Linked DNA regions of Hymenobacter swuensis DY53. The protein of the gene in region 2 interacts with the protein of the main gene of each other region in a pairwise test. Links are inferred from orthologs where the notes say so. Each region holds a gene or a part of one and is shown on either strand. Other genes may lie near its edges. The genes, in order: rpe and eno.

Region 1 (16,068 bases), 1.6 Mb from region 2 along the record:
TTTCTTATTGTCATCCTGAGCGGAGCAAAGGACCTTATCACGTCTGGGTTACTACCGAACATCTGGTTCTGGCGTGATAAGGTCCTTTGCTCCGCTCAGGATGACAGGTTATTTATATATATCTGTTTCTACTGCTCCCCGCCTGCCAGAGCCTCTAAGCGGAGGGTGACGGCGCGGGCGTGGGCGCGGAGGCCTTCGGCTTCGGCCATGGTTTCTACCACGGGGCCCACGTTCAGCAGGCCTTCGGGGGTGAGGCGCTGGAAGGTGATTTTCTTCAGGAACGAATCGAGCGACACACCGCTGTAGTTGCGGGCGTACCCGTTGGTGGGCAGCGTGTGATTGGTGCCCGAGGCGTAGTCGCCCACAGCTTCCGGGGTGAGGTGGCCCAGGAACACGGAGCCGGCGTTAGTAACGCCTTCGGCCAGCTGTTCAGGATTTTTTACGGCTAGAATCAGGTGCTCGGGGGCATACTGGTTCGAGAAGTACAGCATTTCCTCCGGCGTACGCAGCAGGATGGCGCGGCTCTCGGTGAGGGCCTGGGCGGCTACCTCGGCCCGGGGCAGCACCCGCAGCTGGCGTTCCACTTCGGCTTTGGTCTGCTCCAGCATCGACAGCGAATCCGACAGCAGAATCACCTGCGAGTCGGGGCCGTGCTCGGCCTGGCTGAGCAGGTCGGCGGCCACGAAGGCCGGCGTGGCCGATTCGTCGGCAATAACCAGCACCTCAGAGGGCCCAGCCGGCATATCAATGGCCACACCGTAGCGGGTAGCCAGTTGCTTGGCGGCCGTTACGTAGCGGTTGCCGGGGCCGAAAATCTTGTCCACGGCCGGCACCGAATCAGTTCCGCCGCTCAAGGCGGCCACGGCCTGCGCCCCGCCGGCTTTCACGATGATGGTAATACCCAGCAGCTGCGCCGTGAACAGGATGATGGGGTTCACCAAGCCGTCCTTCTGGGGCGGGGTGCAGAGCACGATTTCGGGGCAGCCGGCCAGCTTAGCCGGTACGCCCAGCATTAGCAAAGTGCTGAACAGCGGCGCCGAGCCACCCGGAATGTAGAGGCCCACGCGCTGCACAGGCACCGCCCGCCGCCAGCACGTTACGCCCGGCATGGTTTCCACGCGCTCCTCCTGCGGGATTTGCGCTTTGTGAAACCGCAGAATATTGGCGTGCGCCTGCCGAATAGCCGTTTGCAGCTCGGCCGGGACCTGTGCCGCGGCGGCGGCCAGTTCCTCGGGGCCCACGCGCAAACCGCCCGAGAGGTCGGCCCCGTCGAACTGGCGGGCGTAGTCAAGCAGGGCAGCGTCACCGCGCTGGCGCACGTCCTCGAAAATCTGCTGCACGCGCTGCTCCACGTCCTGGGCCTGCTGCTGGGCCGCCCGCTGCTGCAGCGCCGCCCACTCCGGCTGGGATGGATATTGGAAGATGTTCATGAGGTCGAATTGATGAATTGTTGTATGGTTAAATGGTTGCTCGTTCAAGGAGCCCTGGCACAATTCAACCATTTAACAATTCAGCCATTAAGCCATTCAACTAATCATTTTCTCAATCGGCAATACCAGAATGCCTTCGGCGCCGACGGCTTTGAGCTGGCTGGTGATGTGCCAGAAGTCGTCCTCGTTCACCACCGACTGCACCGATACCCAGCCTTCTTCGGCCAGCGGCGTAATGGTGGGCGACTTGATGCCAGGCAGCAGCTGCTTAACCGCATGCAGGGCCGCCACGGGGGCGTTGAGGATGATGTACTTGTTGCGGCGGGCGCGGCGCACGGCCTGCATCCGGAACTGCAGTTGCTCCAGCAGCTCCTTTTTCTCGGCGCTCAGGTTCTGGTTGGCGATGAGCACAGCCTCGGAGCGGAACACGGTTTCCACCTCGCGCAGGCCGTTGCCCAGCAGCGTGGAGCCGCTGCTCACAATATCACAGATGGCCTCGGCCAGCCCGATGCTGGGGGCAATTTCCACCGAACCACTGATGGTGTGCAGGTTGGCTTTGACGCCGCGCTCCATGAGATAGGCCCCCAGAATCTGCGGGTACGAGGTGGCAATGTTCACGCCCTGCAAATCCTGCACCGAGTCGTAAGCGGCGGCGCGGGGCACGGCCAGGCTCAGGCGGCACTTGCTGAAGCCCAGGCCTTCTACTTCCAGGGCGGGGAAACCGGCTTCCACCAGCACGTTCTGGCCCACGATGCCCAAGTCGGCCACGCCATCCTGCACGTAGCCGGGAATGTCGTCGTCGCGCAGGTAGAGGATTTCGAGGGGGAAGTTGGTGGCTTCGGTTTTGAGCTTGTAGGAAGCCGAGAGGAAGCTGATGCCGCACTCCCGAATCAGGTTCAGGGAGTCTTCGCTTAAGCGGCCCGATTTCTGGATGGCCAGACGGAGCATAGTGTTGGGAATTAGTAATTAAGAATTAGTAATTAAGAATTGACCGGTGTGGCCAAGCCTTAACTGTAATTCAGGAAGTGTGACTAGGGGGAGCGGACCTGGGCGTTGGGATGGGGCCATACTACGGCCGGGCCACCGGTTTTTCGGGAGGCCGGGGAACCAGATGCGGTTCGCCCAACAGGTCAATATGATGCGTTCATTCCTCTAGAAAGAGGAATGGTGCCCGTGGTGATGGTGATGCTTCGACTCAGACGCGCAGGGCCCGGCCAGGCGGCCCGCTACGGGGGCGGCCAGGTGGCTAGAGGGGCACAGGAAAAGCGCGGAGGATTGCATACGGGGCTTAGAGTAGCGGGGCAAAGGTAAGCGCGCCAACCAGAGATGAAAACTTTTTCGCAGAAATTTTACGCTAAAGCAGGACCTTTGCGTTTTCTGCAACCTGCTAACCGTATTTCTGGCACCATTGTTTCGGAGTGCCCTGCTCTGGCAAGGGTAGCCGCCCCGGTTACTTGCTTCACACCTACTGCTAAGTCCCTATGCTCAACGTCCGCTTATCGGTTCTTTACTGGGGATTGGGCCTGAGCCTGGCCTGTACCCCTCACCTACTACAGGCTCAAATCACGCCCGCTCCCAACCCGGCTCCGCTCCCTTCATCTCCGGTCGCGCCTACGCCCGCCCCGGTTTCTCCGACTACTTCACCGGTAGCGCCCACTACGCCTGCGCAACCGGCTGCTGCGCCAGCACCGGCCACGGCCGGCAGCACCGCACCCACCGGCATGGCAGCCCCGGCGGCTGGCGTACCCACCGTGCAGCTGCCCCTGCCCCAGGCCAGTCCGCGCGCCTTAGTTTCTCAGGGGTTCGGCCTGACCGAAGTCACAGTAGACTACCATGCCCCCGCCGTGCGTAACCGCACCGTGTGGGGCGGCCTAGTGCCTTATGACCAGGTCTGGCGGGCGGGAGCCAACGAAAACACGCTTATCCGTTTCTCCACGCCGGTGCTGCTGCGCGGCCAGTTGATTCCGGCCGGGCAGTATTCCTTCTACGTAGTGCCCCACCAAGACCGGGACTGGGAGCTGACCCTGAACCGGGTGACTACTCACTGGGGGGCCGAGGGCTACGACCAGCGCGAAGACATCATCCGGGTGCCGGTGATGCCCGAAACCGCGCCTTACCACGAAAACCTGCTTTATTGGTTTTCCGACATTAAGGCCACCGGCGCACACCTGAACCTGACCTGGGAAAAGCGCACCCTCACGCTGCCCATCGAAACGGAAGTGCACAAGCAGGTACTGGCCGGCATCGAGCAGGTACTGCAGCAGCAGCCCAACGACTGGCAGCTGCTGGCCCAGGCCGCCGATTACCTGGTGCAGAACAACATCCAGCCCGAGCGCGCCCTCACCTGGATAAATGAGTCGCTGAAGCTGCAGGACGCGGCCACCAATAACTGGATCAAAGCCCGCTTGCTGGCCCAGCAGCAGGATTTCGGCACCGCCATCGTGTATGCCCGCAAGGCCATCAAGCTCGGTGACAAGGAAGATACCGCCTTCAAAACCCAGCTCCCCACTATGCGCATCGCCCTTACTGAATGGCAGGCCAAAGCGTATTAATGTTTAAGTCAGAAAGTCAAAGCGCCTACGTCCCATCAGGAAGACGTGGGCGCTTTGACTTTTGACTTTCTCCCCTTGATTTCCCACATGGACGCTCTGCTTGCTCTTTGTCACGCCATCCACCCGCTTTCGGCCGGATTAGAACATGCCCTGCGCCAACAGGTGCGCCGCGAAACGGCCCTGGCCCGCTCTTATCTGCTGGAGCCGGGCCACACGGCGCAACGGCTGTATTTCGTGGAACAGGGGCTGGTGCGCGGCTTTTACCTGAAGGACGGCCGGGAAATCACCTCGTGGTTTATGCAGGAAGGCCACTTCGTCATTTCTATCCTGAGTTTCTTTTCCCGGCAGCCTTCCTACGAATACGTACAGCCCCTGACGGACTGCGTGCTCTGGTCACTGAGCCACGAGCACCTGCAACAGCTGTACCGGCAGTTTCCGGAGTTCAACTTCATCGGCCGCGTGCTCACGGAGCAGTACTACGTACTCAGCGAGCAACGGGCGCTGCACCTGCGCATGCTGCCCGCCGCCGAGCGGTATGAGTTGCTGTTGCGCGACTTCCCGGGCATTGTGCAGCGGGTGCCCCTCAAGCTGCTAGCCTCGCACCTAGGCCTCACCCCCGAAACGCTAAGCCGCCTGCGCGCCCGCCGTTCTTGACAAATATCAAGGGAAGTGAGTGCCGCCCGAGGGACTTTTGACGCATGGTTTCACCAAGCGCCAAAAGTCATGCGTACACCTCTTCTCCTATCCCTCCACGACAGTTCTTCCCTATTGCCCACGCTGGATTTCCCGCCCACGCTCGGCTATATTCTAGTGGTATTTGTTGGCTGCTTCGTGCTTGAACGGCTGATTCCGGGCTGGCCGCTACCCCGTATTTCTTCCTGGCCGCTACGCGTGCTGGCCATCAACGGGGCCCAATTGGGCGTGGTACTACTGGCCGGCGTGAGTTGGGAAAAATGGCTGTCGGAATATTCCGTGTTGCACCTTTCCCGGCATGTAGGCCCGGCAGCGGGCGGTCTGCTGGCTTATGTGGTAGCCACGTTTGTATTTTACTGGTGGCACCGGTGGCGGCATACCGTCGATTTCCTATGGCTGCACTTTCACCAGATTCATCACAGCCCCCGGCGCATTGAGGTGATTACCTCCTTTTACAAGCACCCGCTGGAAATGACGGTCAACTCCATTCTGGGCGGGTTGCTGGTCTTCACGCTGTTAGGTCTGAGTCCGGCGGCCGGGGCCGTATACACCCTTTGCACGGCCCTGGGCGAGTTTTTCTACCACACCAATGTACGTACTCCCCAGTGGGTCGGTTACCTGTTTCAGCGCCCTGAAATGCACCGCATTCACCACGAATACCAGAAACACAGTCACAACTACGGCGACTTACCGCTCTGGGACTGGCTGTTCGGCACGTACCATAACCCGCGTGAATTCCAGGCTACCTGCGGCTTCGACGCCGACAAGGAGGAACGACTACTTCCCATGCTGTGCTTCCGGGACGTACATGAAGAACTGAGCGAAAGCCAGAAGCAGACCGATAAATCAGCCCCAGAAATACCTTAAAACCGCGCAATAATGCGCAGGTTCACGAGGCGGCGCGAGAGAAAGTTAGGCACGGAATAGATGCGGCCGTTCAGGTCCTGAATGTAGTTGTAGCCAGCTAAATTATCCGCCCCGAGGATGTTGAGAATTTCCAGGCTCATCCACAGGGTTTTGAGCTGTACGGTGCGGCCATTGGCTTCTTCCACCGCCGTGCGCAGGCTCAGTACTTTGGTAAAACCCAAATCCACACGCTTATAGGAACGGGTGAGCTTGCTGGTACCCCGCAGATCGGGGGCATCTGGCGGACTGTACGGCAGGCCGGTCCCGAATACCAGGTTCACGTAGCCCTTCACCGAGGGGTTACCGGGCAGGTTATCCTGCAGAAACACCCCCAGGTTCAGCCGCTGGTCGGAGGGTCGGCGGATGTAGCCTTTCGGTTCCCGGCCGGTCACGTTGCCCTCCGCATCAAAGATGTTGAGGGAGTCGCCGGCCAGGTTTTCGCGGGTGGTGAGTACGCCCAGACTAAACCACGACTCAGTACCAGGAATGAACTCCCCGCTCACCCGCGCATCCACCCCGGCGGCATAGGCGCGGGCGTCGTTGTTGGCCTGGTAGCGCAGGCGCACGTTGTCGATGTCGTAGGGCACCACATCGGTGAGGTACTTGTAGTAGGCCTCGCCGGTGAAGCGAAATGGCCGGTCCCACTGAGTGAACCGCAACTCATTGCCCACAATTACATGCAAGGAGCGTTGGGCCCGCAGCGCCAAGTTCAGCGTGCCTTCTTGGTCCTGGGGGGCACCGGTCTGGTAGCGCAGCTCCCGGTAAAAGGGCGGCTGGTGGTACACGCCTACGGCCGCCTTCCAGGCTAGGCGCGGGTTGCGGGCGCTGGTGAAGGCATACTGCACCCGGGGGCTGAAAGTAGTTTGCCGGTTCACCGTCCAGTAGCTCACGCGCCCGCCATAGGTGAGCGTGCGCAAGGAATCAAACCGGATGGTGTGTTGCAGGTAGCCCTGGGTGCGGGTGCTTTCCAGGTTCAGGTTGGATACCAGCCGGGTGCGGCGCGCCTCCGGCACAAAATCGGCCGAATCCACGAAGCTGTACTCGTTTAGTTCGTCCTCAATCCGCTCTTGGCCCACTTTCAGGCCCCAGCGGACGGTGCTACGCTCGCCCGGCGTCCAGGTGCCACGGGTTTCCAGGGTGGCAATGCGGGCTGTGAGGTTGTTGCGCGAGTGCTGAAACCGGGAGCCTACCCCGCGCCGGTTCACGTCGTTCCCGAACTCAGTCGAGTTCTGGTCGCGGTTGATTTCAGCAATGCTGTAGGCAGCTTCCACGTCGCGGTACTCAAACTCACGCGAGTGTACCAGGCCGCCCAGCAGCTCCAGCCGCAGGTTGCGCAGTACATCGTGGCGCAGGTTCAGCCCGCCCTGGTACATATCATATTGCATCCGCTCCCGGCCCGCATACCCAACGTACAGGCGGGAAAGCTGGTTGGTGGCGGTACTGAACGTACTCTCCCCACTCTCCGGGTTAAAGCGAAAATCGTTGTGGGCAAAGGTGTTGAAGATGCCTAACGAAGTTCGCTCCAGGTTGTCCTTCGGCCCCAGATTCACCGTAATCAGGCTCTGCCCGTCGTAGAAAGTGGGGTTGTAGCCCCCCTGCTGCTGTTGCAGCGAGTTGAACACGTAAGTCGCATTCTTGTAGCGCACCCCGGCCAGATAATTTACCCGCCGGTTGGCCGAGGCCGCCTCGGCATGAGCCGTACCGCCCACCAGACTGGCCGTGGCTGAGCCGGCAAATGCCCCCGGCTGCTTGTAGGCAATATCCAGTACCGAGGACAGCTTGTCGCCATACTTTGGCTGCCAGCCTCCGGTCGAAAATTCAATTTTACTGACCAGATCGGGGTTGATGAAGCTCAAGCCTTCCTGGGCCGCCGCCGTCACCAGAAACGGCCGGTACACCTCAAAGCCGTTCACGTACACCAGGTTTTCCTCGTAGTTACCGCCCCGCACCGAGTAAGTGCTGGTCAACTCATTGGTGCTGGCTACGCCGGGTAGGGTTTTAAGGATGGCCGAGAAGTCGCCGAAGGGCGAAGGAATTTCCTTGGCCGTACGCGGCTCCAACTGCAGAATGCTCACCTGCTCGCGGGTATCGGTGGCGTCGGAGCGGCCCCGCACCGTCACGTTGCCCAGGGAGCGGCTGTCTTCCTGCATGGTGAGCGTCAGTTCCCGCTGGCTGTCGAGGTTCAGGGTAATTCGCTCGGTGCGGAAACCCAGCCGCCTGATGACCAGCACGGGAGCTTTGCTGCTCAGGGGCCGCACCACGCTGAGGGCAAAACGGCCCCGGTCGTCGGTACTGGTTCCGCCGGGCATACCCTCCACTCCTATGGCCACCTGCTCCAGCGGCTGGCCGGCTGCCGTGCGTACAGTGCCGGTAACCAGCACGCGGGCGGTTTGCCCAGCCTGGCCCATAGTATCCAGACTCACCAGCAAGGCCATGGCCGTAGCCACGGGCAGCGGCTGCAGCAGTAACCGCAGCCACAACGCTGGGTAAGCCGACTGAACGCGGAAACGTACTGGCATCCGCACGGCTTAGTTGAGGTCTTCCGGGATGGCTGGGGTGGCCAGTTGCTCGCGCATGCGGGCCAGGGTAGCCACCGGATCGGGGGAGCTGAACACGAAGGAACCGGCCACCAGTACATCGGCCCCGGCTTCCACCAGCGCCCCGGCGTTGTCGAGGGTTACGCCGCCGTCAATTTCAATGAGGGCCTCCGAGCCGCAGTCTACCAGCAGATCCTTCAGGGCAGCTACTTTGCGTAGCGTATTCGGAATGAAGGCCTGCCCGCCGAAACCCGGGTTTACCGACATAATGCACACCAAGTCCAGGTCGGCGGCAATGTCTTCGAGCAGATGCACGGGCGTGTGCGGGTTCAGGGCTACCCCGGCCCGGCAGCCCAGCTGCTTGATCTGCTGAATCACGCGGTGCAGGTGGGTGCAGGCCTCATAATGCACGGTGATGTTAGCCGCCCCGGCGTCGCGGAAGGCACTCAGGTAGTGCTGGGGCTCCTCAATCATCAGGTGCACATCAATGGGCTGCTTGGCATGGCGATGCACCGCCTGTAATACGGGAATGCCGAAGGAAATATTAGGCACGAACCGGCCGTCCATCACGTCAAAATGCAGCCAGTCGGCGGCGGAGCCAGCCAGACGCTCGATTTCAAATTGCAGGTTGCCAAAATCGGCGGCGAGAAGCGAAGGGGCCAGCAGCGGGGCCATACGACGGGTCGGATTCATACCGCGAAAGTAACTGAATAACGGAGGATAGCGTAGCACGGCGGCAGAATAGCCAGCCGGGTGGCCCGGCAGTTGTCGTTCGACTCAGGACCTCAACGCGCCTACCACGGCAGTTCGTACCGGCAGATGCAAAAAAACAGGCTGCTGCCCTAGGGCAATGGCCTGTTTTTTTATAGAAGTGAGAACTTATATGTGAGAATTGTACCGAGTAAGGCGTTGAGCGACGTCCTCTCAGTTCTTACTTCTCATATCTTGTTTCTCACTTGGTAGCCGGCTCCTTGTCCCAGGCGCGCCAGTCGAGCTTACCGTCCTCGGTTTTGCGCAGGAACACGGTTTTATCGTCGTCGGCGCGCTTGCCGAAGGTCACGTCGCCCCGGCAGTCCAGGCACTTGAGGCTGGTATATTTAAATTTATCCTGGGCCACGCGGGCGGTGAGGTCGAGGTTATCGGAGCCGCAGAGGCCGCACTTGGGCACATCCGGAAAGCTGAGCCGGTCATACTCGGCCACCACTTCATGGAAATTGGCGCCTTGCACCGTGAAGTGAAACTGCCGACGCCCGAGGCGCTTGGTGACCATCATTTGCAACATGGGAGAGAAAAGCTAAAAGTGAATAAAACGAAATCAGGGTTTCAGACGGACAACAAGAGCAGCCAGGAAATCATTGCCAATTTACTAATTTTATTTGCAATTATTCAGCCAATATAAGTAGCAAATCCCTCCCGCTACCTGTCTCAAGATACGCAACGGGTCGTTTCCACACATAAAAAAAGCAGACCTCACAGTCTGCTTTTTTTACGTTGCTTTCACCTACTTATCAGATCAGAGTTTCACAAACCGAACGGTGCGCTGCTCGCGCCGGTTGCTGACGGTACAGGTGTACACACCTTTGGTGAGCACACCCGGCTGCAGCCGCACGGCCGCGGCCGTAGTAGGGGCAATCTGTTGCTCGGAAACCAACGCCCCCCGGGCGTCGAAGATGCGTACCTGCAACGGCGTGGCCTGGAAGTCAACCGCCAGTTGCAGGTACAGTTCGTCGTCCTTGCTGGGATTGGGGTAGATGATCAGGTCCTGACGCGGGGCGGGCGGGGCAGCAGCCAGCGGCGTGCCGGGATTAGCCAGATTATATGCCCGCACGAAGTTGGGAATACCGTAGCCAATATCGTCGTTAGGGGTGGTGGCACGGGTACCGGAGCGTTGCAGGAAGCTGATGACCTGCTGGGCCGTGAGCGTGGGGTTGGCCTGCCAGAACCCGGCCACCAACCCCGCCAGCACCGGGCAGGAATACGATGTACCGTTGCCCCGGGTAACTACCCCGCCCGGCGACACAATAGCCGTCTGCACGCCCATTGCCGCCAGGTTGGGTTTAATTCGCCCATCGGCCGTGGGCCCGCGGGAGCTGAAGCCGGCCACCACGGCCAGCGAATCGGTAGCCCCTACTGTCAGGATGGAATCGGCGTCGGCGGGAGCCGTGATGTAGCGCCAAGAGCCGTTGCCCTCGTTGCCGGCCGAGCTGACCACCACCATGCCCACGCGGGCGGCTACCGTGGCGGCACGCGTAGAAATAGCCGTGCGCCCGTTCATGCTGGCGTAGCTATAATCAATAGAAGGGAAGTCGAAAGTGCTATAGCCCAGCGAGGAGCTAATCACGTCTACGCCCGCCGAATCGGCCTTTTCGGCCGCAATCAGCCAGTTGGCTTCCTCAATGGGATGCTCCGAGGATACGTCTTCGGTGATGAACAGCCGGAAGGTAGACTTGGGCGCGGTACCGATGTACAGTCCGGTTTCGTTACCGCCGATGGTGGACAAACAGTGCGTGCCGTGACTGTCGCGCAGGAATACGTTCGTGGACTTATCCACCACGTTGAACGTGCCAGCCAGCCGGTTTTCCTGGATGATGGAGCGGAAGGCCGAAGCCGAATTTACGCCCGGAAAGCCGCCATCGAACACGGCAATCTGCATGCCCTCGCCCCGGAAGCCGGCGTCGTGCATCTGTACGGCCCCTACCATCTGGGCCTGGGTGTAGGCTTTGCCGTACTGGCTGCGTGTGCCACGCTCCAGCGTCTGCGGATCGGTGGCATCCTCACCTTTGGGTTTACGGGTGCCGGGCAGGCCCCGGTTCAGCGTCTGGGCTGAGCGCACGCAGGGCAGCGCCTGCACCTGTTGCAGCGTGGCCGAGTCGCAGGCCACAATGGCCGCGTTGAACCAGCGCGACGTGTACCAGAGCTGCGCTCCGGCCACAGCCTTCACCTGCTGCACGTAAGCGGGCGAAACCGGCAAATCACGCGGAAGGATAGCAATGCTCTGCCGCTGCCGCCGCTGAATGGCGCGGGCGGAAAGGAAGGCTTGGGGGTTGGCGACGGTGTAGGGCGTACCGGCTTTATCTTTAAAATAAATCAGGTGCTTGCGCACCGTGCCGGTGGTTTTGGCAACCGGATCAGCCGGTGGTTGCTGCGGGCCCGAATCGGCCAGCAAAGGAAGCACGGCCGTCAGGCTCAGACCGGTAGTCAGGAAGAGGCGGGATAGAATCATTCGGAACGCGAATTGACGTGCCGGAAGATACAAACGAATCCGGCAAATACACCCGTTCTGGCATGAGGGGCCGAATCCTGCACGCGGCCGGACGCACAACGCCCCGGCAAAATGCAGTGTTGCGCCGGGGCGTTGCTGCTACCTAAGTTCAGCGGCTATTTTCCGCTTTCAATCAGCACCTCACTGCGCGACTGGCCCTGGTAGTTCAAGCTAGGGTTGCAGCCCAGGGCGCCGGTATTGTCGCAGTGGAAAAACCGGCGGCGCACCCGGTACACTGGGCCGGTACCTTTGGCGAAGGTGGTGCGCAGAATGGTGGTGTAGGCGGCATTGACCTCCACGGCCACATCGTTGATGGTCGTAACCGTGTTATCAAACGAATACACTTTGCCGCCGCGCGTGATGCTGAAAGGCTGGCCTACGTTGCGGTAAAAACGATTTTCGGCAATAATGGTATCCTGAGCGTTGAAGGCATTGATGTTCCAGACCTTGTCTTCCCGTACCGGAAATACCAGTTCCACGCTGCGGCGGTTGTTACGCTGTTCAGTAAGATGCTGCGCCCCCACCGTCACGGTCAGCACTGAATCCATGGCCCAGGCATCGGTGGCCGTAGCGCGGCGCGACCGAACGATGCGGTACACCGGCTGGCCGGTGGCATCGGGGCTGAGTTCAGCTTCTACCTGCTCCCGGAACTGAAAGCGGCTGGCCGTGGGCACGTTGTTGCGCCAGCTGGTATCGGCCACGTCATAGATGCGGTACGCCCCTACTTCCAGCGGATAGTACGCCGGGCCTTCGTTGGGCAGTACTTCCGTCTCGTTCTGGCAACCAGCTGCAGCTGCCAGCAACAGGCCCGGCATCAACCAGCCGGGTACTTTGCCCAACACGGAGGAATAAACTGAATAGCTCTTTTTCATAATAAGGGAAGTAGCGTCCTGAAAGTACTACAGGTTTGGGAAGAATTTATTGCTGCCTCAACGTACAAACGGCCCGGACAAGTGCCCGGGCCGCCGACTTATTCCGGCCGCTTAGCGCACGGCCACTGCCTCGGAAGGCTCCGGGATTTCGCCGATGGTATGGCGCTCAATCCAGCCACCGCCCAGCACGTCGTTGCCCTCGTAGAACACGGCGGCCTGACCCGGCGTCACGGCATGCACGGCTTCCTCAAAGTACACGTAGATTTTGTCGCCCTTCTGCTCTAGGAAGGCCGGGGAACCATCATGGTTGTAGCGAATTTTGGTGGTGCTGGGCACCAGGCCCCGGCCTTCCAAAGAGGCAAATTTGCCCATATTGAGCTTGCCCACCACGGTGCGAGTGCTAGCCAAGTCATCGAAATTGCCGAGCACCACGCGGTTGGTTTCGGGGTCGATGGCCGTCACATAGGCCGGGAAGCCCAGGGCCACGCCCAGCCCCTTGCGCTGCCCGATGGTGTAGAACGGGTAGCCCTCGTGCTTGCCGATAACGGTGCCGTCGCGCAGCACAAACTCGCCGCCGGCCACGCGCTCCTCCAGACCCGGCACCCGGCGACGCAGGAAGCCACGGTAGTCGTTATCCGGAATAAAGCAGATTTCGTAGCTCTCGGGCTTGTTTACCAGCTCGGTGAAGCCCCGCTCCCGGGCAAAGTCGTAGATGGCCGTTTTGCGCAGCTGCCCCAGCGGGAACAGCGTGCGGGCCAGACTTTCCTGCGTGACGCCCCACAGCGCATAGCTCTGGTCCTTATTATCATCAAGGCCCTTGCTGATGACGTAGCGGCCGTTTTCCTCGCGCACCTGGGCGTAGTGGCCGGTGGCAATGAACTCGCAGCCGAGCTGGTCGGCGCGGCGCAGCAGCGCGTCCCATTTGATGTGGGTGTTGCAGAGCACGCAGGGGTTGGGCGTGCGCCCGGCCAGGTATTCCTCGGTGAAATTGCTGATGACAAAGTCACCGAATTCGTCGCGGATGTCGATGATGTAATGCGGGAAGCCCAGTTCCACGGCAATCTGGCGGGCGTCGTTGATGCTGTCGAGGGAGCAGCAGCCGGTTTCCTTCTTGCTGCCGCCCGCCGAGGCGTAATCCCAGGTTTTCATGGTCATCCCGACCACTTCGTACCCCTGCTCGTGGAGCATCACGGCTGCCACGGAGCTGTCGATGCCGCCGCTCATAGCGACGAGCACCCGTCCTTTCGTTGTATTCATACGTGAATCAAATTGCGCCCGAAGCGTGAAAGGTTCCGGCCGAAGCCGCAAAGATACGGGGTTGAATTTTGAATGATGAGGGCTGTCGTCCTGAGCAGCGCGGAGGACCTTACTTATACCTCGTTCAGAGGCAAGCAGGTCCTTCGCGCTGCTCAGGATGACACAACAGTCAACTATCAACATATTTCCTCCGAATATTGCAGGCGCAACGCCGACGGCGAAGCGGCGTTTTTTTGCCTGTCATCCTCATATGCCTTTTTTATGTCCTTACTAGTTCCCGTGATGGTGCGCGGCATCAATAACCTGTCCGACGCCCGGTACTGCGCCGGGATGGGGGCCGACTCCCTCACCTTCCGCCTCGACCCGGCCTTTGCTGATTACCTCACGCCCGAGGCCGTGCAGGAACTCAGTGGCTGGGTAGCCGGCGTGCAGCTCATCGGCGAGTTCGATACGCTGCCGATGGAGGAAATCAACACGCTGGTGCAAAAGTGCGGGTTGCACGCGGTGCTGCTGCACCGCCGCCGCCCCGCCGACGAGCTGGCCCAGCTAACGGTGCCGGCCCTCAAGCTCACGCCCTGGGTACAGGATATGATGCCGGAAGATGTGGATTTGCGCTTCCGCGAGCAGGCCCCACACTACCTGGGTTTCGTACTGGCCACACCGCCTTCGCCCCTGCCCAACGCCGCCGAACTACTACGCCTCACTGAGCAGGCCCGCACCTATCCGGTCTGGCTCGGGGCCGGTTTTTCCCCTGATAACCTGCGCGGCTTCGTGGAAAAAGTGCGCCCCGCTGGCATCGTGCTACAAGGCGGCGACGAAATCAAGCCTGGCCTGCGTGATTTTGACGAGATGGAAGCAGTATTTGAGCAGTTGGAAGAAGAATAAGCACTCCACTACCCCCAAAACAGCGCAGCCCCGAGAGTGTACTTTCGGGGCTGCGCTGTTTTCAGGCGTCAGGCCATCACCGTCAGCAGCGAGTAGATGGGCTGGGTGAGATTTGGCGGGCCCTGCAGTTGCAGGTATCGGGCGGCTTCGGCCGGGGGCAGACTTTTGGTGAACAGTCGCCAGGCTACGGACCCATCCAGCACAATACTGGCCGCTACCGGCCCCATATAGTCCTGGCCCAGCTCCCAGCCGGCCAGAGTACGCCGCAAAAACCACGCAGCGGCGGTAGGACCGGTAATCTGCACCCGCACCACCGTACCCGGTTCGGCGGCCACACTGCGGTAATGGTGGGGCAGCGCCTGCGCGCAGGTTTTCAGAAACGGCTCGTACAGCAACGGCTCCAGCAACGGCCCCTCCTGCCCCACGGCCTGCCGGATCTGCTGCTGGTGGTGCCATTTTTCAGTGTACTCACGGGCTATGTGGAAGTGGTTAGTCGATTCCGCTTCCCCGGCCCAGGCCACGGCAAAGGCGGCTGGCGCGGCCGGGTCGAGGCTGGTCAGGAAGCCGTTGTAGGCGGGACCGGTCAGCTCCAGCAGGCCCGTTACCAGGGCCGGACTCAGCCGCTGTCCGGCCTGCACCCAACTATTGTTTAGGCCATTGAGGTAGTTTACCACATCGGTATAGGCCCCGCTGGCCGGCCCCGAACCGGCAAAATATCCGTCGCGCAGCATGGAAAGGGTACGTAGGCTGCCATCGAGCAGGTGCAGGGCCACAGCGTGTACGTTCCAGCCCGGGGCCAGCGTGGGCCGCTGCCAGTCGGTTGGACTCAGGCTGCGCAGCACGTCCAGCAAAAGGGTATCTAAAACCGGAAAGAGCGGCAGGGTTTTGGGAATAGAAACAAGCTGCATCGGTCAAGTTGTTTGTCTGCCAAGTATAGCAAAAAGGGCACGACCTGCATTGGCCACGCCCTTTTTCCTGCTTTTAGGATGTACCAGGCTTAACTTACCTGAAACTGCAGGTACTTGATGGGCACGCCTACTGAGCGGTATTTGCGCTCGAAGGTGGTCTGGATGTCCTCGGCGTGGGGCAGCAGCTCGGGCGTAGCGTACAGGTCTTTGGTGTGGGCCAGCACGGTGGCCCCGGGGCGCTGCTGCACGGTTTCGAGGGAGTAATCAAACAGGTCCCCGTTATCGGTTTTGAGGTGAATCAGGCCACCGGGGCGCAGAATCTGCTGGTACAGATCGAGGAAGCGCGGGAAGGTGAGGCGGCGCTTGATGTCCCGGTCGCGGGGGCGTGGGTCGGGGAAGGTAATCCAGATTTCGTGCAGCTCGCCGGGGGCGAAATGCGTGAGCAAATCGTGGGCACGGGTGCGCACCCAGCCTACGTTTGTAAGGCCCATTTCCTCGGCCCGAGCATTGCCCCGCCAGATCCGGTCGCCCTTAATATCGAGGCCCAGAAAGTTGCGTTCGGGGTAGCGCTCGGCCAGGCCCACGGTGTACTCGCCTTTGCCGCAGCCCACTTCCAGGGTAATCGGGTTCGGGTTCTGAAAAAAAGCCTCGTGCCAGCGGCCGCCGAGTTGTTGGTAGGTGTCTTTCCCGGGTTCTACTACACTGGGCCGTTCGGCATTCTCGGCAAAGCGCTTCAGTTTTACTCGACTCACTCTATTCGTTTTTA
Region 2 (5,157 bases):
CAGCAGAACAGCTAGTACACCGATGTAAAAGCTCCGAACTGAATAGCTGCGTTTCATATTCCGAAGGCCAAGGTGAGCTAGTTAAGCACGGTAAGTTGTAGTGTAGTCAGGCGCAGCTGAACTACCCGGTTACTGCACTACTATCCGCCGGACCATCTGCTGGCCTGCTCCTCCTACGTGCAGCAGGTATAGTCCGGACGGCATCTGCGTTGTTTCAATTCGAGCCCACGTTCCGCCCATCACTATCGAGGTACCGGTTACCGGCCTTCCCAACGCGTCCGTCAGCATGGCGGTCAGTGGTTGGGTTGCCCTAGGGTTGCTCAGTTTCACCAGTATAGGGGCTCCCCTCTCCACAGGATTCGGCTGTACCTCAATCCCGGTTGCGGAAGCGGCCAAACCAGTGGCGGTTACACTGCCCGTAACGCGTAGGGCTAATGCCCGAGAGTTGTTGTTCTCATTCGACTCAATAACCATATTCCGAGGGTCAATCATGACCACCAGATAGTAATTACCGGGGGCGGTAGTAAGTGGCACAGTAAGCACAGGAGCCGAAAAAATACTCCCCACGCCTGTTCCCCCACCAGTTACCCCTCCCAGACTACTGTTAGTCACGGTGCCCAGTAACACGTCACTGGCCGCCGAAAAAACGGTATCAACCGACAGATAAAAGCCGATTTCATGGGCAGCAGCGCCCACAGGTCCCCGGTTGTAGATAAAGGAAAACACCCCGGTGCTGCCACCGGCCGGCAGTGCACTGAACGACAGCGAAGGCCGCCATAACTCCAGATCCGGTAATGCCACCGTTCCGGTGGTAATAGTGAGCGGGAAGCTTACTACGTTGTTTGTCTCATCGGATTCCCGCTCGGCATTCAACGGATCAGCCACCAGCACCAACCGGTAAGAGCCGTCTGGTACCAGCGGGAAGCGGGCCGTAACCGCGCAGGTACCCGACTGCCCCGGAAACAACAGCGACTGGCACGTTGTCCCCAGAAAGGTATCGGTAGCATCCCACGTAGCATCTCCCGACAAATAGTAGCCAATGCAGTTGAACTGGGAGCCGTTTGTGCCCTGGTTTTTTATGTTGGCCGCCATGTAGGCAGTTCCTCCGGCCAGCACGGAGGTAGGAGTATCAAACGGGGCCACAACAACCAAATCGGGTTGGTTCTGGCCTTGCGCGGATACGGAAAGACAGCTCAAAATTGCCCAAAGAGTTAATAGCAGTATAGTTTTCATCATACGTTGCGTCAATGACCGTCTTGGATAGAACTACTTCTTTTCCGCTGGCACCAGCAGGAACACGTCTTCGCCGGGCCGCTTCATAATGTATTTCTCGCGGGCAAATTTCTCCAGCAACTCCGGACTGCTGAGCAGCTCGGCTCGGTCACTTTTCACCTTGTCAATTTCGCGCAGGTAGTACTGCTTATCGGTTTGCAGCTCCTGCCACTTGGCGTACATATCGTATTGCTTCACGAAGTCGTTGGCATCAAACAGGAACATCCACACCAGAAACGCTACTCCGGCTAGGAAGTAGAAGCTGCGCAGAAAGCGCGGAACCCGTTCAAATATTTCCAAAGCACTCATCACGATACAAGTAAGGCGGATGTTTTATGAGCCACATGCTGGTATTCAGAGTTGGGCTAAACAAATATCCGGCATTTTCCCCATTCCGGCTTCATCTGATTCCGGGCCCCTTCTACCACGAAAAACGGCACCGCCGCCCATAGGCAACGGTGCCGCTCAACAGAAATCCGGTCATTCCGGGAAATCCGTCTGAATCCGCGAATTACATTTTGCGGCCGGGGAAGTAGGCCACTTCGCCCAGTTCCTCCTCAATGCGGAGCAGTTGGTTGTACTTGGCCATCCGGTCGGAGCGCGAGGCCGAGCCGGTTTTGATCTGACCGGTGTTCAGGGCCACGGCCAGGTCGGCAATGGTGTTGTCCTCCGTCTCGCCCGAGCGGTGGCTCATGATGCTCTTGTAGCCATTGCGGCGGCCCAAGTTGATGGCATCAATCGTCTCCGACAGCGTACCAATCTGGTTAACCTTGATGAGGATGGCGTTGGCAATCTGCTCGTCAATGCCGCGCTGCAAGCGGTTTACGTTGGTCACGAACAGGTCGTCACCCACCAGCTGGGTGGTTGAGCCGATGCTGTCGGTGAGGGCCTTCCAGCCGCTCCAGTCGTCCTCATCCATACCATCCTCAATGCTGATGATGGGGTATTTCTTGGTCCAGTCGGTCCAGTACGATACCATTTCCGACGAGGTCAGCTTGTCGCCGGTGCTCTTCTTGAAGTGGTAATGACCATCGGAGTAGAACTCGGAAGCTGCCGCATCCATGGCAATCATTACGTCGTCGCCGGGCTTGTAGCCAGCCGTTTCAATGGCCTGCAGTACAATCTTGATAGCATCTTCGTTGCTCTTGATGTTGGGTGCAAAACCACCCTCGTCGCCCACGTTCGTGCTGAAGCCCTGCTTCTTGAGCACGTTTTTGAGGTGGTGGAAGATTTCCGTACCCCAGCGCAACGCCTCCGAGAACGAAGGAGCGCCCACTGGCATAATCATGAATTCCTGGAAGTCGATACTGTTATCGGCGTGTGAGCCACCGTTCAGGATGTTCATCATGGGCACGGGCAGCGTGGTGGCGTTTACGCCGCCCACGTAGCGGTACAACGGCATGCCGGCCTCGGCAGCAGCGGCGCGGGCAATGGCCAGCGAAGCCCCCAGGATGGCGTTGGCACCCAAGTTGGCCTTGTTAGGCGTACCGTCCAGCTCCAGCATGATCTTATCGAGCAGGCCCTGCTCGAACACCGAGAAGCCCACCAGCTCCTCGGCAATTTTGGTGTTCACGTTTTCCACCGCCTTCAGCACGCCTTTGCCCATGTACTTGGCTTTGTCGTCGTCGCGTAGCTCCACGGCTTCGTGTTTGCCGGTGCTGGCGCCCGAAGGCACAGCCGCGCGGCCCACGGTGCCGCTCTCGGTGGTCACGTCCACCTCAATGGTTGGGTTACCGCGCGAATCGAAAATTTGACGAGCGTGAATTTCGGTGATAATGCTCATGAGAGAAAAGTTGGTTGAGTAAGGAATACAACGCCGTGCGCCGCAGCGCCTGCGCCCACCGGGCCGAGTTACCGCGTTGCGGGAGCAAGGTACTCAATTGGTCGTTTTTGCCCAGTGCGAAATCCGGCAGTTGCCAAGCCAGCACCGAAAAAAGCGCATAGCGCACTATCCTTCCAGCCAGCGGCGGAATTCCGGGGTCTGGGCGGTACTGGTCAGCAGCGGCTTGCCAGGCAACCCGCGCAGCGTTACGGCCAGCCGGTTGTTGAAGTAGGCTTCGCTTTTCTCCACAAAAGCAATGTTTACCAGCTCCGAGCGGTTCAGCCGCCCAAAGCGGGTGGGGTCGAGCTGCCGCTCCAGCTCCGTGAGCGTGCCCTGCAACGGATAGCGCGCCCCGGCGCGGTCCACCGCGAATACCACACCTTCATCGGCCTGCATGTAGGCCACTTCCTCCACCGGCAGCACGTACAGGCCGTTGCGCATCCGCACCGAAAACCGCTGCTTGTACTGGGGCTGACTGTTTTGCCGTAGCGCCTGGCTTAGCTCGCGCAACACATCCGGTGTTAAAACCCGCGCGGGTTCTGGTACGGGGCGGCCCAGACTGGTTTTCAGACCGTGGTATTTAGCCAAAGCTTCCTGAAACTGCTCGTAGGTAAAGGGCTTGAGCAGGTAGGCAATGCCGTTACCGCGAAAGGCCGGTAGCAAAAACTGGTCGTAGGCGGTGGTGAAGATGATGGGACAGGTTACTTGAAACCGCTCGTACAACAGGAATACGTTGCCATCCAGCAATTCAATATCGGAGAAAATCAGGTCCGGCATGGAGTTGGTTTGCAGCCACGCCAGGGCTTTTTCCACGCTCCGCAGCACGGGCGGGGCAGCCCCGGTTGCCCCGCCGGCCTGCCGCAGAAACTCCACCGTCTGGCGCGCGGCCAGTTCCTCGTCTTCCAGAATCAGAATATTCATGCGTGTTTCCGTTAAACTGCCGGCCCAGTCTGCCCCAGCGGCACGACCGGAACCGTCACGGCAAAAAAGACGGGGCTCTGCGCTACCTCAATGCCGCAGCTAAACAGCAGGCGGTACCGCTCCCGCAGGTTATCCAGCCCCGTCCCCATCGACTCAACAGCCGTGAGCTTTGGCCGGCGGGGATGCGAAACCGTCAGGGCCACCGCTGTTACCGCAATGGTAATAACCAGCGGGTTTTCCTCGTCGCCGGCGTTGTGCTTGATGGCATTTTCCACCAGTAGCTGCAACGTACCCGGCACTACCAACAGCTGCCGCAAGCGGGCTGTGGGAGTTATTTCCTCCCGAAAGTCATACGCTGCCCCAAAGCGGTGCCGCAGCAGGTAGATGTACTCCTGCACAAACTGCAGCTCTTCACTCAGCGGCACCACGTCCTCCTCCTTATAGCGGATAAGAAAGCGGTAGAGCGAAGCGAAGCGGTTCAGAAACTCATGCGCCTCCGCCGGGTCGTGCTGAATCAGGCCGCGCAGCACATTGAGATTATTGAATAAAAAGTGCGGGTCGAGTTGCGCTTTCAGGTTACGCAGCTCACTTTCCGTCTGGGCTTGGCGGGTGCGCAGCAAGGTATGCTGCAGGTTCACATACCGTTTGCCGGTGAGCAGCACGGCCAATAGACCGTAGCTTTTGGCGTGGGCCACCGCCCCCAACACAATGCGCCCACCCGACAAGTCGATGCGGTGCCCCAGCAGACTCCCGTATAACAACAGATACAGTCCGCCACTCAGTAGCAACAGCACCGGCAGCTGCGCCAGCCCGCGCCACCAATTGCGGCTCAGAAACAGCGGCAGAAACCGCTCCACCAGCACGGCCACCATAGCGGTGTCCAGCAGTACTGTCACGGCCACTACCGGCAGCACCCGCCACCAGTCCCAGCCCGTATCCGCCACGTATTGCAGCAGCAACACCGGTGCTACCACGGCCCAGTAGCCGCCTACCAGCTTCTTATCGGAGCCGGTGGCCCACCGGCGCACCCCGGAAAGTCTCATAGTCACGTAGTCAATAGCGCATAAGATACCGGTTCCCGGGATGCCGCCCACTACGGTACCAGCGGCGTAAGAGCCGGCGAGTTACGCACCAGCACCAGA

Evidence for each region.
Region 1: the proteins of eno (region 2) and rpe interact in binary tests that used the Escherichia coli proteins (3 or more experiments, as listed by UniProt). The link is inferred for Hymenobacter swuensis DY53 from one-to-one orthologs.

Annotation. Positions count from the first base shown.
Region 1 is NZ_CP007145.1:2,461,307-2,477,374, reverse strand. What follows is about bases 6,952-9,918. They hold rpe (ribulose-phosphate 3-epimerase), read right to left. Parts: upstream 8,794-9,918; coding sequence 8,110-8,793; downstream 6,952-8,109. Other genes in these bases: HSW_RS11880 (S8 family serine peptidase), read right to left, coding at 9,632-9,918; HSW_RS11885 (hypothetical protein), read right to left, coding at 9,071-9,400; HSW_RS11895 (TonB-dependent receptor), read right to left, coding at 6,952-8,100. Outside these bases: hisD (histidinol dehydrogenase), read right to left, coding at 129-1,430; hisG (ATP phosphoribosyltransferase), read right to left, coding at 1,527-2,378; HSW_RS11910 (DUF2911 domain-containing protein), read left to right, coding at 2,912-3,982; HSW_RS11905 (Crp/Fnr family transcriptional regulator), read left to right, coding at 4,070-4,636; HSW_RS11900 (sterol desaturase family protein), read left to right, coding at 4,706-5,542; more of HSW_RS11895, read right to left, coding at 5,539-6,951; more of HSW_RS11880, read right to left, coding at 9,919-11,341; HSW_RS11875 (hypothetical protein), read right to left, coding at 11,497-12,252; tRNA 2-thiouridine(34) synthase MnmA, read right to left, coding at 12,364-13,509; trpF (phosphoribosylanthranilate isomerase), read left to right, coding at 13,771-14,394; HSW_RS11860 (maleylpyruvate isomerase N-terminal domain-containing protein), read right to left, coding at 14,463-15,302; tRNA (guanosine(46)-N7)-methyltransferase TrmB, read right to left, coding at 15,392-16,054. UniProt on the Escherichia coli protein: Catalyzes the reversible epimerization of D-ribulose 5-phosphate to D-xylulose 5-phosphate.
Region 2 is NZ_CP007145.1:4,028,699-4,033,855, forward strand. What follows is about bases 920-3,831. They hold eno (phosphopyruvate hydratase), read right to left. Parts: upstream 3,056-3,831; coding sequence 1,784-3,055; downstream 920-1,783. Other genes in these bases: HSW_RS18635 (CARDB domain-containing protein), read right to left, coding at 920-1,197; HSW_RS18640 (FtsB family cell division protein), read right to left, coding at 1,267-1,572; HSW_RS18650 (LytR/AlgR family response regulator transcription factor), read right to left, coding at 3,221-3,831. In the rest of the region: HSW_RS18630 (hypothetical protein), read right to left, coding at 1-57; more of HSW_RS18635, read right to left, coding at 130-919; more of HSW_RS18650, read right to left, coding at 3,832-4,015; HSW_RS23110 (sensor histidine kinase), read right to left, coding at 4,027-5,058; HSW_RS18660 (erythromycin esterase family protein), read right to left, coding at 5,109-5,157. UniProt on the Escherichia coli protein: Catalyzes the reversible conversion of 2-phosphoglycerate (2-PG) into phosphoenolpyruvate (PEP). It is essential for the degradation of carbohydrates via glycolysis.